Peterkaempfera bronchialis: one gene and its partner. The protein of the gene in region 2 interacts with the protein of the main gene of each other region in a pairwise test. Links are inferred from orthologs where the notes say so. Each region holds a gene or a part of one and is shown on either strand. Other genes may lie near its edges. The genes, in order: aceE and nth.

Region 1 (9,014 bases), 1.9 Mb from region 2 along the record:
TCGGTGGCGTGCAGGCTCCGCCAGGCCTCGCTGATGGCGGAGCGCAGCGCCTGGAGGGGGTACTCCTCGGCGGGGCGGTCGCGCAGACATCGGATGAAGTGGTCCTCGGCGTCGGACAGGACGGCGAGCGCGACTTCCTCCTTGTTGGCGAAGTACCGGAAGAAGGTGCGCTGGGAGACGTCCACGGCGGCGGCGATCTCGTCGACCGTGGTGCGGCCGTAGCCCTGGCGGAGGAAGAGCTCGTGGGCGGCGCCGACCAGCTCGTCGCGGGTGCGCTGCTTCTTGCGCTGGCGCAGCCCCGCCGTCGGCGCGCAGACTGCGGTGATCCGGCAGCGGGCCGCCAGGGGTGCGGCCGCACCCTCCGCGATGTGCTGGGCCAAGGTGCCACCTCCGACGGCTCTGGTCCCCGACACGATACCGGGACGATATCTGTCAGTCATCGGCACTGGAAACCATTTGTCAAATGTCAGAGGCTGACATAACGTTCCGCGAGGTGGCGCCCGCCGGCCTGCGAGCTCGTGGGGACGGGCGGCCCGTGGGGCGCCACCTTCCGCACTCGCTGCACGTCCACACCGCACATCCCCGTCCGGGAGGGGCCCGATGAACCACACCGCCGCCGCCGAGGCGACCGAGGAAGCGCAGGGCGCGATACCGCCGTCCAAGGCCGCCGGGCTGCGGGGTCACCCCTGGCTGACGCTGCTCACCGTGGCGGTGGGGGTGATGATGGTCGCCCTGGACGGCACCATCGTGGCCATCGCCAACCCCGTCATCGCACACGATCTGGGCGCCTCGCTCGCCGATATGCAGTGGGTCACCAACGGCTATCTGCTGGCGCTCGCGGTCTTCCTGATCACCGCAGGCAAGATCGGCGACCGGTTCGGCCACCGCAACACCTTCCTGATCGGCGCGGTGGGCTTCGCCGCCGCGTCGGCGGCGATCGGCTTCGCCGGCAGCATCCAGCTGATCATCGTCTTCCGGGTGCTCCAGGGCCTCTTCGGCGCCCTGCTGCAACCCGCCGCGCTGGGGCTGCTGCGCGGCGCCTTCCCGGCCGAGAAGCTCAATATGGCGATCGGCATCTGGGGTGGCGTCATCGGCGCCTCCACGGCGGCCGGCCCGATCGTGGGCGGCCTGCTGGTGGAGCACGTCAGCTGGGAGTCGGTCTTCTTCATCAACATCCCGGTCGGCCTGATCGCCCTGGCGCTGGGTCTCTGGATCCTGCGTGACGCGCGGTCCGAGAAGGCCGCCAAGTCCTTCGACGTCCCCGGCATCGTGCTGCTCTCCGGCGCCATGTTCCTGCTGGTGTGGGGCATCATCAAGGCCCCCGCGTGGGGCTGGGGCGACGCCCGGACGCTGGTCTTCCTGATCGGCGCGGTGGTCGCGGGGGCGGCCTTCGCTGTCTGGCAGACCCGGGCCGCCGAGCCGCTGATCCCGCTCGGCCTCTTCCGGTCGGTGCCGCTCTCCGCAGGTGCCCTGCTGATGGTGCTGATGGCCTTCTCGTTCTTCGGTGCGATCTTCTTTGTCACCTTCTACTTGCAGAATGTGCGCGGTATGTCGCCGGTCGACAGCGGCGTCCACCTGCTGCCGATGACCGCGATGATGATCGTCGGATCGCCGATCGCCGGTGTGGTGATGGCCAGGATCGGCCCGCGTATCCCGATCGTCACCGGCATGGTCTTCTCCGCCGTCGCGATGTTCGGCATGTCCACCCTGGAGGCCGGTTCCGGCAGCGGGGTCATGTCGCTCTGGTTCGTGCTGATGGGGCTCGGGCTCAGCCCGGTCATGGTGGGCGCCACCGAGGTCATCGTCGGCAATGCGCCGCTGGAGCTGTCCGGGGTGGCCGGCGGGTTGCAGCAGGCCGCGATGCAGGTCGGCGGCAGCCTGGGCACCGCCGTGCTGGGCGCGCTGATGGCCGCCAGGATCGACAACGTCCTGCCGGGCAAGTGGGCCGCCGCCCAGCTGCCGCCGGTCTCCGGCGAGCAGTACGAGGCGGTCAAGCAGGCCGTCCAGGTGGGGGTGGCGCCGGTGCAGCCGGGCACTCCGGCGACGGTGGCGCAGACCATCACCCAGGTCAGCCACGACGCCTTCATGAACGGGATGTCGCTCGCCTTCCTGACCTCCGCGGTGGTGGCGGTGGCCGCAGCGGGACTGGGGCTGCTCACCAAGCGCGGCAGCACCGACGCCGGGCCCGCCGTGCACATCTGACCGGCCGTCCGAGACCCTGCCCGGGGCCGGTCCGACCTCCTCACGAGGTCGGACCGGCCCTTTCGCATGCCCCGGCGCCTCGGACACTCGTACGAGTGATTCCAGCCGTAAGGGCTGGCGCGGCGGCGCGGCCCGGGGCCAACCTGAGCGTGGACCGGCGCCCGCTGCGGGCGCCCTCACGGGGGAGGTTGTGTCCCATGCACCACGCTGCCGCCACACCCGCGACAGACCCGCCCACGGGCCCTCGCGCCCCCGCCGCCCGCATGCCCGCCGCCTGCGTACCTGCTGCCCGTGCACCTGCCGTCTCTGCGCCCGCCGCCTCTGCGCCCGCTGTCTCTGCGCCCGCCGCCTGCCTCGCCGGCTCCGCCTGGGAACGCCGCAGGGGCCGGACCCCTGGAAGGAGATCCGGCCCCTGCGGTGGGGTCATCCGGTGCGGATCAGGCGTCGCCGCCCGCCGCGCCCGGGTCGGCGGCGGCCGCGTCCAGCAGCTGGTAGCGGTCGATGGCCGCCTTCAGCACGCTGCGGTCGACCTTGCCCTCCTTGGCGAGCTCGGTCAGCACCGCCACCACGACCGACTGGGCGTCGATGTGGAAGAAGCGGCGGGCCGCGCCACGGGTGTCGGCGAAGCCGAAGCCGTCCGCGCCCAGCGACTGCCAGGAGCCCGGCACCCAGCGGGCGATCTGGTCGGGCACGGCCCGCATCCAGTCCGAGACCGCCACAAACGGGCCCTCGGCGCCGGTGAGCTTGGACGTCACATACGGGACGCGCTGCTCCTCCTCCGGGTGGAGCAGGTTGTACTCCTCGCACTCCACCGCATTGCGGCGCAGCTCGTTCCAGGAGGTCGCGGACCAGACATCGGCCTTGACGTTCCACTCCTCGGCGAGGATGCGCTGCGCCTCCAGGGCCCACGGCACCGCCACGCCCGAGGCGAGGATCTGCGCGGGGATCTGGCCGGTCTCGCCCGCCCGGTAGCGGTAGAGACCCTTGAGGATGCCGTCCACGTCGACACCGGCGGGCTCGGCCGGCATCTGGATCGGCTCGTTGTAGACGGTGAGGTAGTAGAAGACGTCCTCGCCCTGCGGGTGCTCGGCACTGGTGCCGTACATCCGCCGGATGCCGTCCTGCACGATGTGCGCGATCTCGAAGCCGTAGGCCGGGTCGTACGCCACGACCGCCGGGTTGGTCGAGGCCAGCAGCTGGGAGTGGCCGTCCGCGTGCTGGAGGCCCTCACCGGTCAGCGTGGTGCGGCCGGCGGTGGCGCCCAGTACGAAGCCGCGCGCCAGCTGGTCGGCCATCTGCCAGAACTGGTCACCGGTCCGCTGGAAGCCGAACATCGAGTAGAAGACGTAGACCGGGATCAGGTGCTCGCCGTGCGTCGCGTAGGACGAGCCCGCCGCGATCAGCGAGGCGGTGCAGCCCGCCTCGGAGATGCCGTCGTGCAGCATCTGGCCGGTCGGCGACTCCTTGTACGCCAGCAGCAGCTCCCGGTCGACCGACTCATAGGTCTGGCCCATCGGGTTGTAGATCTTCGCCGACGGGAAGAGCGAGTCCATGCCGAAGGTGCGGTACTCGTCCGGCGCGATCGGCACGAAGCGGTTGCCGATGCCCTTGTCCCGCATCAGGTCCTTGAGCAGCCGGACGAAGGCCATCGTGGTGGCGATGGACTGGTTGCCCGACCCCTTCTTGAGGGCCTTGTAGGTGTCGTCGCCGGGGAGCTGGAGCCTGGTCGGCCGCACCTTGCGGGTCGGCATGTAGCCGCCCAGCTCCTTGCGGCGGTCGTGCATGTACTGGATCTCCTCCGAGTCCCGACCCGGGTGGTAGTACGGCGGCAGGCCGGACTCCAGCTCGCGGTCCGAGATGGGGAGGTGCAGCCGGTCACGGAACCGCTTGAGGTCCTCGACCGTCAGCTTCTTCATCTGGTGGGTGGCGTTGCGGCCCTCGAAGTTGGGGCCCAGCGTCCATCCCTTGACCGTCTGCGCCAGGATCACCGTGGGCTGGCCCTTGTGCTCCTGGGCGGCCTTGAAGGCGGCGTACACCTTGCGGTGGTCGTGGCCGCCACGGCCCAGGTGCTGGATCTGCTGGTCGGTCATGGACTCGACCATCTTGCGCAGCCGCACGTCACTGCCGAAGAAGTGGTCCCGGATGTAGGCGCCGGTCTCGGTCGCATACGTCTGGAACTGGCCGTCCGGGGTGGTGTTCAGCTTGTTGACCAGGACGCCGTCGACGTCCTGGGCCAGCAGCGGGTCCCAGGTGCGGTCCCAGATCAGCTTGATCACATTCCAGCCGGCGCCACGGAAGACCGACTCCAGCTCCTGGATGATCTTGCCGTTGCCGCGCACCGGGCCGTCGAGGCGCTGGAGGTTGCAGTTGACCACGAAGGTCAGGTTGTCCAGGCCCTCGCGGGCGGCCAGGGAGAGCTGGCCCAGCGACTCCGGCTCGTCCATCTCGCCGTCGCCGAGGAAGGCCCACACATGCGAGTCGGAGGTGTCCTTGATGCCACGCGCGGTGACATAGCGGTTCATCCGGGCCTGGAAGATCGCACCCAGCGGGCCCAGTCCCATGGAGACGGTCGGGAACTCCCAGAAGTCCGGCATCGACCGCGGGTGCGGGTAGCTGGAGAGGCCGTACGGGGCCTTGGACTTCTCCTGCCGGAACGAGTCCAGCTGCTGCTCGGAGAGCCGGTCCAGCAGGAAGGCGCGCGCGTAGATGCCGGGGGAGGCGTGGCCCTGGAAGAAGATCTGGTCGCCAGAGGCCCCCTCGGCGTCCTTGCCGTGGAAGAAGTAGTTGAAGCCCACGTCGTAGAGCGACGCGGAGGAGGCGAAGGTGGCGATGTGGCCGCCCACGCCGATGCCCGGGCGCTGGGCCCGGGAGACCATCACGGCCGCGTTCCAGCGGGTCGCGTTGAGGACCTTGCGCTCGATCTCCTCGTTGCCGGGGAAGAACGGCTCGTTCTTGGTCGCGATGGTGTTGATGTAGTCCGTGCTGCGCATCTCGGGCACGGCGACACGCTTCTCGCGGGCGCGCTCGATCAGCCGCAGCATCAGGAAGCGGGCACGCTCACGGCCGCGCTCGTCGATGGCCGCGTCGAGCGACTCCAGCCACTCCGCGGTCTCCTCGGGATCGAAGTCCGGGACCTGGCTGGGAAGGCCGCCAATGATGATCGGGTTGCGATCGGATCCGGAAGCCACGCTGTTCCTTCACTGTCGGTCGTAACTGAGGTGGTGTCGCGCCGCCTCCATCGTGTACCGCGCTCGGAGATCCGTCATCTCTACCGATGGGTAACCGGCGTCGCCGGTCAGGCATGCCGGTCTGGCGCCGACGCGGCGGCCGCACGCGGAGGCGGGCTACGCTGCTGCCCGCTCCCTCGGCGCCCGCACCGCCCCGGTGCCGGTTGTTACGACGAGGTGGCCCGAACGGTGCCGGTTAAGGCTGGGGTGAGGGCCAACAGAAGACTCTACGCCGCGCCGTGCGGCCCTTCGAACGGTGCCCGCATGCCGGGCGCCCTCCAGGGGTCGCGAACCGCGGGCGCGCGGAGTGCGTATCGAGGCGTGCGGATCGACCGGCGCGCGTGGCCGGGCTGTACTCCGGGTAGGCGGGCGGCGAACCGGCGGTGACCGGCGGACGCCATCGGGCCCCGCCACGCCCGGGGCAGATAGGGACAAAACGGTGCGACAGCCGCCACAATCGACAGCGAGACTTGCTGCGACACGTCAACGTTTGGGCGGGAAGGGGCGCCGGGTACTTGCGCGAACCGCCCCGCCCGTGTGGACTACGGCCACAAGCTCGGCGCCGACGCCGGGCCGGATACAGGAGGTCATTCCCGTGAGCGCGACCGCGGACCCCGCGGAGGACAGGTCCAACCCGGCATACCGGTTGGGCTTCGAGCCCGGACAGGTGGTCCAGGAGCTCGGGTACGACGACGACTGCGACCAGGAGCTCCGCGACGGAATCGAGAGCCTCACCGGCACCGATCTCGTCGATGAGGAGTACGACGACGTCGCCGACGCCGTGCTGCTGTGGTTCCGCGAGGAGGACGGGGATCTCACCGATGCCCTGGTCGACGCGCAGGAGTACCTCGCGGACGGCGGCCTGGTGTGGCTGCTGACCCCGAAGACCGGCCGTGACGGCCATGTGGAGGCCAGTGACATCGCCGACGCCGCCCGGACTGCGGGTCTCTCCCAGACCAGTTCGGTGACGGTGGCCAAGGACTGGGCGGGCACCCGTCTGGCCACGCCCAAGACCGCCCGCCCGGCCAAGCGCTGAGCGGACCCGATCGGTAGGCCGGACCCCCGGCCGCCCTGCGGGCCCCGCCGGAGACTCTCCGGCGGGGCCCGCCTCTCGTCGGGGCGTCGAGCACCGGGGCATCGAGGGCCAGGGCATCGAGGACCGCTTGTTCACCCAGGGCGAACTCCGCCTCGGCGGGCCACCCGGACCGCCGGGCCCCCGCCCACGGATGCAAGGATGTGATCAGCCGCTCCGCCCGGAGCGGCGCAGTCGAGCAGGAGGGTCGCACCCATGGCGATCGAGGTCGGCAGCCAGGCTCCGGACTTCGAGCTGAAGAACCAGCACGGCGAGCTGGTCAAGCTCTCCGACTTCCGCGGCGAGAAGAACGTGGTCCTGGTCTTCTACCCGTTCGCGTTCACCGGTGTCTGCACCGGCGAGCTCTGCGCCATCAAGGAGGAGCTGCCGCGTCTGCAGAACGACGACGTGCAGATCCTCGCGGTCTCCAATGACTCCCCGTTCACCCTGCGGATCTTCGCCGAGCGGGAGGGTCTGGAGTACCCGCTGCTCTCCGACTTCTGGCCGCACGGCGAGGTCTCCACCGCGTACGGCGTCTTCGACGAGGCCAAGGGCTGCGCGGTGCGCGGCACCTTCGTCATCGACAAGGAGGGCGCCGTCCGCTGGTCCGTGGTCAACGCCATCCCCGACGCGCGTGACGAGCAGGAGTACCTCAAGGCGCTCGCCGCGCTCTGACGCACCCGGGCGGCACGGAGGTGCGCCTGCTCCCCGCCCGGGGAACCCGGCACTACGATCGGGCCGTTGGCTGGAGAGAAAACCCCTGGTCGGCCGTTTCGGACCGGCCGGCCCGGGCAGACCGCACCGCGGGGGCACAGCGAGGTGCTCCCCGACCATTGGAGGACTCGTGGGTGTCAGCCTCAGCAAGGGCGGCAACGTTTCGCTCACCAAGGAGGCGCCCGGCCTGACCGCCGTGGTCGTCGGCCTGGGCTGGGACGTCCGGACGACCACCGGGACCGGCTTCGACCTCGACGCCAGTGCGCTGCTGGTCAACGAGTCCGGCAAGGTCGCCTCGGACGGCAACTTCGTCTTCTTCAACAACCTCAAGAGCCCCGACGGCTCCGTCGAGCACACCGGCGACAACCTCACCGGTGAGGGCGAGGGCGACGACGAGCAGATCAAGGTGAACCTGGCCGGCGTCCCGGCCGATGTCACCAAGATCGTGTTCCCGGTGTCCATCTACGACGCCGAGAACCGCCAGCAGAACTTCGGCCAGGTCCGCAACGCGTTCATCCGCGTGGTGAACCAGGCGGGCAACGCGGAGATCGCCCGCTACGACCTGTCCGAGGACGCCTCGACCGAGACCGCGATGGTCTTCGGAGAGCTCTACCGCAACGGCGCCGAGTGGAAGTTCCGGGCCATCGGCCAGGGCTACGCCTCGGGTCTGCGCGGCATCGCCCAGGACTTCGGCGTCAACGTCTGAGTCCGGCAGTCACCACGGTCGCGGCGGGGCCGCCGGGACCCCGGTCGACGCAGGTGGAGAGCCTGCCGCCGCCGGGGCCTCGGCGGCCCCGCTTCCGTACGGGTCCCACAGCCGTACGGATGCCGGCGGCCGAGTTCAGCAAGTTCAGCGGGTCGGAGGCAGCCGTGCGGGCCGGCGGGGGCGTAGACATACTGCGTGCTCCGTGCGGCGGCCGAACGGAGAACCGGCCCGGTGTCCGGGAGACCCCGCCACTGCGGGGAATTGGGAGGATGAACGACCATGGGCGTCACGCTCGCCAAGGGGGGCAATGTCTCCCTCACCAAGGCCGCACCCAACCTCACGCAGGTCCAGATCGGCCTCGGCTGGGACGCGCGCTCCACCACCGGAGCCCCGTTCGACCTGGACGCCAGCGCACTGCTGTGCGCCAACGGCCGGGTGCTGGGTGACGAGTACTTCGTCTTCTACAACAACCTCAAGAGCCCCGAGGGCTCCGTGGAGCACCAGGGCGACAACCTCACCGGCGAGGGCGAGGGGGACGACGAGGTCGTGGTCGTCAACCTCGACCTGGTCCCGCCGCAGGTCGACAAGGTCGTCTTCCCGGTGTCGATCTACGAGGCCGAGACCCGGATGCAGTCCTTCGGCCATGTCCGCAACGCCTACATCCGGGTGGTCAACCTGGCGGACAACAGCGAACTGGCCCGCTACGACCTCACCGAGGACGCCTCCAACGAGACCGCGATGATCTTCGGCGAGCTCTACCGCTACCAGGGCGAGTGGAAGTTCCGCGCGGTGGGCCAGGGGTACGCGTCGGGTCTGCGCGGGATCGCCCTAGACTTCGGAGTAAACGTTCAGTAAAAAGCTGCGGGCAGTGCGGGGGAAACCTGATCGGACCGTGACGGGTCGCCGTCCCCTCCAGGCGCTGGCGCTCACCACCTACGAAAGGTAGTCGTCCTCCCGTGTTCTTCCGCACTTTCGGATGGTCATTCGCCATCACGGTCGCCGGGCTCATCGCGGCGGGGATCCTCTGGGGCCCCACCGGGTTCGGCGTCGTGGCGATCCTGTCGGTCCTGGAGATCTCGCTGTCGTTCGACAA
Region 2 (8,433 bases):
GGCTGGGCATTCCGCACATCCTCGGGCGGCGTGCCCGCTGGATGACCGCCCGGCTCCGCCCGGGCACCCGCGCCTGACCGCGCTTCTCCCGCCCCGGCGGCGCGGCGTCAGCCGACCACGGTGGGGGAGAGCGCCGTGAACCAGAGCAGCGCCACGGTGGCGACGCTCATCAGCGGCACCAGCACCTTGGTCTCCACCTTGTTGCCGGTGTGCTTGATCAGCACGGTCTCGTAGCGCTGCCGGTGCGGCCAGAAGAGCGGTGCGCCCTGCTTGGTGAGGCAGTCGCCGAGCAGGTGCGCCAGGCATCCCAGGCCGACGGCGTACGGGAGCCAGCCCGGCGCATTGGGCATCCACCGGTCGATGCCGGCGGTGCCGAGCGCCGCCAGGCCGACCACCGTGATCCACGCCGAGGTCCCATGGCCCGGCGGGCAGAGGTGCAGCGCCCGGATCGCCAGGGCCAGCAGGAAGAAGGTCATGCCCAGGGTGAACCACCGCCCCGCGTAGCTGATCCCCGCCCAGGTGCCGGCGGACATCAGCGCGACAAAGAGGAACGAGTGGGTGGCGTGCCGGTGGCCGCCGGAGATCCAGGCGACCAGGCGGCAGAGCAGCTTGGACAGCGGCCCCAGGAAGTTGGCGATGGTGCCGTCGTGGTGGTCCAGGTCGGGCAGCAGGGCCGCGCCGGCGCAGAGCACGGTGCCCATCAGTATGTCGCTGGGCTGAAGGTGTATGTCGAGCAGCAGCGGCGGCAGAAACGGTGCCGAGGCCGCGTAGAGCATGGCTCCGCTGACCGCGTGCGAATGACCCATCATGCCGCCGGCTCTCCCCCTGCCCCCGCTGGGGCGCTGACCACGCCTGGACCCATGCCCGCCCGGGCGCGGCACCGACTGAGGCTGGGCCGACCGGGTGAGCGCCGCTGACGCTATCAGCCCGCACCGCCCCCAGCGCCGTGCCACTCGGAGCGCCACGCCGCCTGCAGAGCCGGGCCGTTCAGGGGCCGCGCCGCTCGCAGAACCGCGCCGCTCGCAGAACCGCGCTACTCGGAGGGCCGCGCCGCTCAAAGGTCCGCGCCGCTCAGAGCGCGCAGCCCTGGGTGTCCACCCGTGCCGTGGAGGCGGCGCCCTGCCGGGCGTCGGGCAGCACCTCGGCGGCGGTGAGGGCATAGCCGGTGTCGGGGCTGTCCAGCGACTTGGCGAAGATCACCCCGTACACGCGGCCGTCCGGGGTGAGCAGCGGGCCGCCGGAGTTGCCCTGGCGCACCAGCGAGCGCACCGAGTAGACGTCGCGGACCACCTGGCCCCGGTGGTAGATGTCCGGGCCGTTGGCCTGGATGCGGGCGCGGAGCCGGGCCGGCTGGACGTTGAAGGAGCCGTTCTCGGGGAAGCCGGCCACCACGGCGCTGTCGTTGGTGCCGGCCTCGCCGGCGAAGGTCAGCGCAGGGGCCTCCAGCCGGGGCACGTCCAGGACGGCGACATCCCGCTGCCAGTCGTAGAGCACCACGGTGGCGTCGTAGAGCCGGCCGACGCCACCGATCTGCACGGTGGGCTCATTGACCCCGCCGACCACATGGGCGTTGGTCATCACCCGGTGCGGGGCGAAGACGAAGCCGGTGCCCTCCAGGGTCTTGCTGCAACTGGTGGCGGTACCGACCACCTTGACCACGGACCGCCGGGCGTTGGCCACCGCCACGCTGCCGGCCAGCGCCGGGTCGGGCGCCTCCACCTCGGTGATGGGCTCGTTCTCGAAGGGGTTGAAGACCTGGGGGAAGCCATTGCGGGCGAGGGCCGAGCTGAAGTCGGAGAACCAGTTGGGCGCACTGGCGGGCAGCGCCTGCTGCACCTCGCCGAGCACCCGGGAGCTGCGGACCTCCTTGGAGATGGTGGGCAGCGAGGTACCCGCCAGCGCGGAGCCGATCAGCCAGGCCACCAGCAGCATGGCGACCACATTGACGACCGACCCGCCGGCGGCGTCGACGACCTGGCCGCGCCGCCTGCCGATCCGGCCCCGCAACTGCCAGCCGTAGTGGGTGGTGACGGCCTGTCCGATCGAGGCCAGCACGATCACCACCACCACGGCGACCACCGAGGAGGCCGTGCCGGGGCTGACATGCTTCAGGACCAGCGGCAGCAGTTGGACGGCGGCCAGCCCACCGCCCAGGAACCCCACCACCGAGAGGATGCCGACCACGAACCCCTGCCGGTAGCCGGACCAGGCAAAGCCGACAGCGGCGACGATCAGCAGTACATCCAGGACGTTCACCCGGACACCCTCCCACGGCTCTCCTCGCGCGGTGGGCGTTGGGCCCATGCACTGACTCCCCCGCTGCGGCCCTCATCATGCGGGCATACGCCCCATTCCAGCCGGTGGTTCATGAGGGGAGCATCAGGGGAAGTTGCTCCAAGCAACTAAATATGGTAGAATTAAAATGGTGCGAGAAGACTCAATACCCCCCGCTGATGTCCCGGCGAAAACCTCCGGGCCGATGACCCACCGCCAGATCCTGGTGGTGATGTTCGGACTCATGCTCGGCATGTTCCTGGCCGCGCTCGACCAGAGCATCGTCGGTACGGCCATGCCGAAGATCGTCAGCCAGTTCAACGGCCTGGACCACATGTCCTGGACGGTGACCGCGTACCTGCTGACCTCCACGGCCGCCGTCCCGCTCTACGGCAAGATCTCCGACCAGATCGGCCGCCGTCCCGTCTACCTCTTCGCCATCGTGATCTTCCTGGTCGGCTCCGCGCTGGCCGGCATGTCCCAGAACATGGGCCAGCTGATCGGCTTCCGCGCCGTGCAGGGCCTGGGTGGCGGCGGCCTGATGTCGCTGTCGCTGGCGATCATCGGCGATGTCATCCCGCCCCGTGACCGAGGCCGCTATCAGGGCCTCTTCGGCGCGGTCTTCGCCGTGTCCAGCGTGGCCGGTCCGCTGCTCGGCGGCTTCTTCACCGACCACCTCAGCTGGCGGTGGATCTTCTACATCAACCTGCCGGTCGGTGTGGTGGCGCTCTTCGTGGCCGCCGCCGTACTCAAGATCGACCAGCGGAAGCAGAAGCACACCATCGACTGGGCGGGCGCGGCCCTGCTGGTCGGCGGTGTCACCGCGCTGCTGCTGGTGACCTCCTGGAGCGGCACCGCCAACGGCTGGACCTCCGCCACCACCCTGCTGCTCGGCGTCGGCGGCGTGCTGGCGCTGGTGCTCTTCGCCCTGGTGGAGCGGCGGGCCGCCGAACCGATCATGCCTCCGCACCTCTTCCGGGACCACACCTTCTCGCTGACCAGCGGGATCGGCTTCGTGGTGGGCCTGGCGATGTTCGGCGCCATCATCTACCTGCCGATCTACCTCCAGGTGGTGCGCGGCGACTCGCCGACCGGATCGGGCCTGCGCATGATCCCGATGATGATCGGCCTCCTGGCCGCCTCGATCATCTCCGGTCGGGTGATCAGCAAGACCGGCACCTACAAGATGTGGCCGCTGCTGGGCACCTCGGTCACCATCGTCGGGCTCGTCCTGCTCTCCCGGCTCCGGCTGGACACCTCGATGTGGCTGCTGGGCCTCTTCATGGTGCTGATGGGCATCGGCCTGGGCTGTGTGATGCAGGTGCTGGTGCTGGCCGTGCAGAACTCGGTCGAGATGAAGGACATGGGCGCCGCCACCGCCGGGTCGATGTTCTTCCGCTCCATCGGCGGCGCCTTCGGTACCGCGATCTTCGGCACCGTGCTCACCAGCCGGCTCAACCACCACATCAGCGAGGGTGTGGCTGCCGCCGGACTCAAGGGACAGGGCGGCGGCGGCTTCGCCGCAGGCGGCGAGGAGAAGCTGACCTCGGGCGGCCGGGCCGCCATCGAGCAGCTGCCGGTGCAGCTCCAGGACATCGTGCTGAATGGCTTCGTCAAGGCCCTGGACGACCTGTTCCTGGTGGGCATCCCGTTTGTGCTGGTCGCCCTGGTGCTGGCGTTCTTCATCCGCGAGGTGCCGCTGCGCGGCCACGGCGGCGGCCAGGACCAGGACAAGGCGGAGCAGGCCCCCATCCCGGTCATGGAGTAACCCGGTCATGGAGTAGCCCGGGCATGGAGTGACCAGGAGAAACCGGTCGTACGACCCCGGCGGGTGCGGGAGACCCGCCCGCCGGGGTCACCCGCCGGGGGTCAGCTCCGGGCCGGGGTCCTGGACCCGGTCGGGCTCCCCGAGCGCCAGGCCGAAGGCGTCCTCGGAGAGCCGCACCACCCGGGAGTGGTCCCATGGCCGCTCCAGCCCGCTGTAGTGCAGCACCCGGTCGATCACCCCGGCGGTGAACCCCCAGACCACCTGCCCCGCCACCAGGAAGGCCGGCCCGGTGAAGCCGCTGGGATGGCGCAGCCGGGCCCGGTTCGCCGGATCGGTCAGGTCGGCCACCGGCACCCGGAAGACCGAGGCCACCTCCGCCGGGTCCACCGGCCCGACCGGGGAGGGCGACCGCCACCAGCCCAGCACCGGGGTCACCACGAAGTCGCTGACCGGGATGTAGAGGTCTGGCAGCACCCCGAAGACCTGGATGCCCGCCGGATCCAGCCCGGTCTCCTCCTGCGCCTCCCGCAGCGCCGCATTGACCGGACCCGGGCCGCTAGGGTCCCCGTCCTCCGGATCCAGCGCGCCGCCGGGGAAGGACGGCTGCCCCGCGTGCGAGCGCAGCGACCTGGCCCGTTCGATCAGCAGCAGGTCCGGACCCTCCGCCTGCTCGCCGAAGAGCATCAGCACCGCCGAGCGCCGTCCGCCCACCGGCGGCGGCAGAAACCGGCTCAACTGCTGCGGCTCCACCCGCTCTGCCGCGTCCCGCACCGGCTGAAGCCAACCGGGCAGCCCCTCCCGCTCGACCGCCACGCCCATCCTCAGGAGTCCTCCTCCATCGCCTTGATCGCCGCCGCCTCTCCGGGGAAGTTGGCCGGCGGCTTGAGCCGCTGGCCGGGCTTGCCGCCCATCTCGTACTTCAGCAGCTTCCTGGCCTTCTCCGGATCGGTCTCGCCCTCGCCGTACGACGGGCAGAGCTCCGCGATCGGGCAGGCGCCGCAGGCCGGTCTGCGAGCATGGCAGATCCGCCGGCCGTGGAAGATCACCCGGTGCGAGAGCATCGTCCACTCGCTCTTCGGGAAGATCGCACCGACCGCCGCCTCGATCCGCTCCGGCTCGGTCTCCTCCGTCCAACCGAAGCGGCGCACCAGCCGGGCGAAGTGGGTGTCCACGGTGATCCCGGGGACGCCGAAGGCATTGCCCAACACCACATTGGCGGTCTTGCGCCCCACCCCCGGCAGGGTCACCAGGTCCTCCAGCCGGCCCGGCACCTCCCCGCCGAACCGGTCCCGCAGCGCGATCGAGAGCCCGATCAGCGACTTCGCCTTGGCCCGGAAGAAGCCGGTCGGCCGGATCATCTCCTCCAGCTCCTCCGGCACCGCCGCCGCCATGTCCTCCGGCGTGGGGTACTTCGCGAAGAGCGCGGGCGTGGTCATGTTCACCCGCAGGTCGGTGGTCTGCGCCGACAGCACCGTCGCGACCAGCAGCTGGAAGGGATCCTCGAAGTCCAGCTCGGGATGGGCGTAGGGATACACCTCGGCCAGCTCACGGTTGATCCGCCGAGCCCGGCGGACCATGCCCAGCCGGCTCTCCTGCTTCGGGCTGCGCACAGGGGTCTTGGACACCCGACCAGCCTACGGCCCACCACCGACAGCGATCAGGAAAGCGATCAGGAAGGTGCCCGATCCGGGCCGTATGGCACTACACACCACCCCCCTCCTCATATGATCGACAGGGGATACGTCATCCTTGTGATTGATCGCACTGTTTTCCCGTCGTGCATGATGGGGAGCCGGATGACCCGGCCGAACAGGAGGAAGCTCGTGGACGATGTTCTGCGGCGTGCCCCGCTCTTCGCGGCACTCGACGACGAGCAGTCGGCGGAGCTGCGCGCCTCGATGACCGAGGTGACCCTCGCGCGCGGCGAATCGCTGTTCCACGAGGGCGACCCCGGCGACCGCCTCTATGTGGTGGTCGAGGGCAAGATCAAGCTGCATCGCGCCTCGCCCGACGGCCGGGAGAACATGCTCGCCGTCCTGGGCCCCAGCGAGATGATCGGCGAGCTCTCCCTCTTCGACCCGGGCCCGCGCACGGCCACCGCCACCGCGCTCACCGAGGTCAAGATGCTGGGCCTCGGCCACGGCGACCTCCAGCCGTGGCTGCACGCGCGCCCCGAGGTCGCCATGTCGCTGCTGCGGGCCATCGCCCGCCGGCTGCGCAGGACCAATGACAGCATGTCCGACCTGGTCTTCTCCGATGTCCCCGGCCGAGTCGCCAAGGCCCTGCTGGACCTCTCCCGGCGCTTCGGCGTGCAGTCGGAGGAGGGCATCCACGTGGTGCACGACCTCACCCAGGAGGAACTGGCCCAGCTGGTCGGCGCCTCCCGGGAGACGGTCAACAAGGCGCTCGCCGACTTCGCCGGCCGAGGCTGGCTGCGGCTGGAGGCCCGCGCGGTGATCCTGCTCGACGTGGAGCGCCTCGCCCGCCGCTCCCGCTGAGCCCCCCTCTCGCAGCGGACCGCAGGGGCCGGAGACCATACGGTGTCCGGCCCCTGCGCCGTACGGACGCCCGGGCCCGGTCAGGGTCGGATCAGGTCAGATCAGCCCGTGCTCGTCCAGGTACTCCAGCTGCGCCCGCACCGAGAGCTCGGCGGCCGGCCAGAGCGCCCGGTCCACATCCGCGTACACCTGAGCCACCACCTGCGCCGGAGTGCGGTGGCCCGCCTCCACCGCGGTCTCCACCTGCGCCAGCCGGTTGGCCCGGTGCGCCAGATAGAAGTCGACCGCGCCCAGCGCATCGCCCAGCACCGGCCCATGGCCGGGCAGCACCGTCACCACCCCGTGCCCGGCGGCGAGGGCCCGCAGCCGGCGCAGCGAGTCCAGGTAGTCGCCGAGCCGCCCGTCCGGGTGGGCGACCATGGTGGTGCCCCGGCCCAGCAGCGTGTCGCCGGTGAGGATCGCGCCGTCGGCGACCAGGTGGAAGGAGAACGAGTCGGAGGTGTGGCCGGGGGTGCCGACCACCCGCAGCTCCAGCCCCCCGACGGTGATCACATCGCCATGGTGCAGCCCCTCGTCGCCAAGCCGGTGCGCCGGGTCCAGCGCCCGCACCGGGGTGCCGGTCAGCTCGGCGAAGCGGCCCGCGCCCTCGGCGTGGTCGGCGTGGCCGTGGGTGAGCAGGGTCAGCGCGACCCGGCGGCCGGCCTCCTCCACGGTGCGCACCACCGCCCGCAGATGCCCCTCGTCCAGCGGCCCCGGGTCGATCACCACCGCCTGGTCCGACCCCGGCTCGGCGACGATCCAGGTGTTGGTGCCGTCCAGCGTCATCGGGGACGGGTTGGGGGCCAGTACGCAGACCGCCCGCTCGGTCGCCGGGCCACCGATCCGCGCCAGCGGTGCGCCGGGGAGTATGCCTGTCATCGTCCACCGCCCGTGCCGGCCGGGAAGTCCAGCGTGAGGTGCTCGTACCCGGGCCAGCGCACTGTCACCCGGTCCCCGTCCACCCGGGTCTCCGCCATCACCGGGGCCAGGCTGCGGTCGCCGGACGCGGCGAGCGCCGCCTGCGCGGTGGTCAGCGGGGACAGTTCGCGCAGCACCGTGACGGTCGGCGGCAGCATGCCCATCCGTCCCGCCTCGACGCCCGCCACCGCCTCGGCGGGGCCCATCCAGACCACCCGGTCCGCCTCCCCGGTGGTGTCGGCGGCCCGCTGCCCGGCGGGCAGCGCCGCGACGAAGAACCAGGTGTCATAGCGCCGCTCCTCGAACTCGGGAGTGATCCAGCGCGCCCAGCCGCCCAGCAGGTCGCTGCGGAGCACCAGGCTCCGGGCCCGCAGGAACTCCGCGAGGGAGAGGTCGTGGGCCTCCAGCGCCGCCCGGTCCCGCTGCCACCCCTCGCCGGAGGTGTCGGAGACGACCGAGCCGCCGTCGGGCCCGGCCAGCAGCACCCCGGACTCCTCGAAGGTCTCCCGTACGGCGGCGCAGACCACCGCCTGCGCGGTGGCCGGGTCGGTGCCCAGCCGCCGCGCCCACTCCTCGGGCGGCGGTCCGGCCCAGCCGACATGCAGCTCCGCGTCGCGCGGGTCCACGGCGCCGCCCGGGAAGGCGTACATCCCGGCGGCGAAGGCCATGGAGGTGCGGCGCCGCAGCAGATACGCCTCGGGCGCCGGGCCCGCGTCCCGCAGCAGCACCACGGTCGCGGCTTGGCGCGGCTGCGGCGGCTGGTACTCCCCGGCCGCCAGCGCCCTGATCCGGGCCGGCCACGACGGCGGCATCGCACTGTGCTGATCACCCATGGGCGGATGCTACGGCCCCGCGCCCGGAAAGCGAACGGGTCGCTCCCTGGGACGCGGGGCCGCCAACGGGTCCGGTACGGGTCCGGTACGGGTCCGGTACGGC

The links.
Region 1: the proteins of nth (region 2) and aceE interact in binary tests that used the Escherichia coli proteins (3 or more experiments, as listed by UniProt). The link is inferred for Peterkaempfera bronchialis from one-to-one orthologs.

Annotation. Positions count from the first base shown.
Region 1 is NZ_CP031264.1:1,876,570-1,885,583, reverse strand. Bases 2,440-5,774 are described here. They hold aceE (pyruvate dehydrogenase (acetyl-transferring), homodimeric type), read right to left. Parts: upstream 5,391-5,774; coding sequence 2,640-5,390; downstream 2,440-2,639. In the rest of the region: C7M71_RS08290 (TetR family transcriptional regulator), read right to left, coding at 1-380; C7M71_RS08285 (MFS transporter), read left to right, coding at 601-2,202; C7M71_RS08270 (DUF3052 domain-containing protein), read left to right, coding at 6,025-6,465; C7M71_RS08265 (peroxiredoxin), read left to right, coding at 6,718-7,176; C7M71_RS08260 (TerD family protein), read left to right, coding at 7,346-7,921; C7M71_RS08255 (TerD family protein), read left to right, coding at 8,201-8,776; C7M71_RS08250 (DUF475 domain-containing protein), read left to right, coding at 8,878-9,014. UniProt on the Escherichia coli protein: Component of the pyruvate dehydrogenase (PDH) complex, that catalyzes the overall conversion of pyruvate to acetyl-CoA and CO(2).
Region 2 is NZ_CP031264.1:3,749,495-3,757,927, reverse strand. What follows is about bases 3,766-6,519. They hold nth (endonuclease III), read right to left. Parts: upstream 5,668-6,519; coding sequence 4,864-5,667; downstream 3,766-4,863. Other genes in these bases: C7M71_RS16670 (Crp/Fnr family transcriptional regulator), read left to right, coding at 5,866-6,519; C7M71_RS16680 (NUDIX hydrolase), read right to left, coding at 4,130-4,861; C7M71_RS16685 (MDR family MFS transporter), read left to right, coding at 3,766-4,042. Outside these bases: C7M71_RS16700 (hypothetical protein), read left to right, coding at 1-77; C7M71_RS16695 (metal-dependent hydrolase), read right to left, coding at 108-809; C7M71_RS16690 (MarP family serine protease), read right to left, coding at 1,072-2,256; more of C7M71_RS16685, read left to right, coding at 2,480-3,765; more of C7M71_RS16670, read left to right, coding at 6,520-6,540; C7M71_RS16665 (MBL fold metallo-hydrolase), read right to left, coding at 6,637-7,458; C7M71_RS16660 (NUDIX hydrolase), read right to left, coding at 7,455-8,330. UniProt on the Escherichia coli protein: DNA repair enzyme that has both DNA N-glycosylase activity and AP-lyase activity. The DNA N-glycosylase activity releases various damaged pyrimidines from DNA by cleaving the N-glycosidic bond, leaving an AP (apurinic/apyrimidinic) site.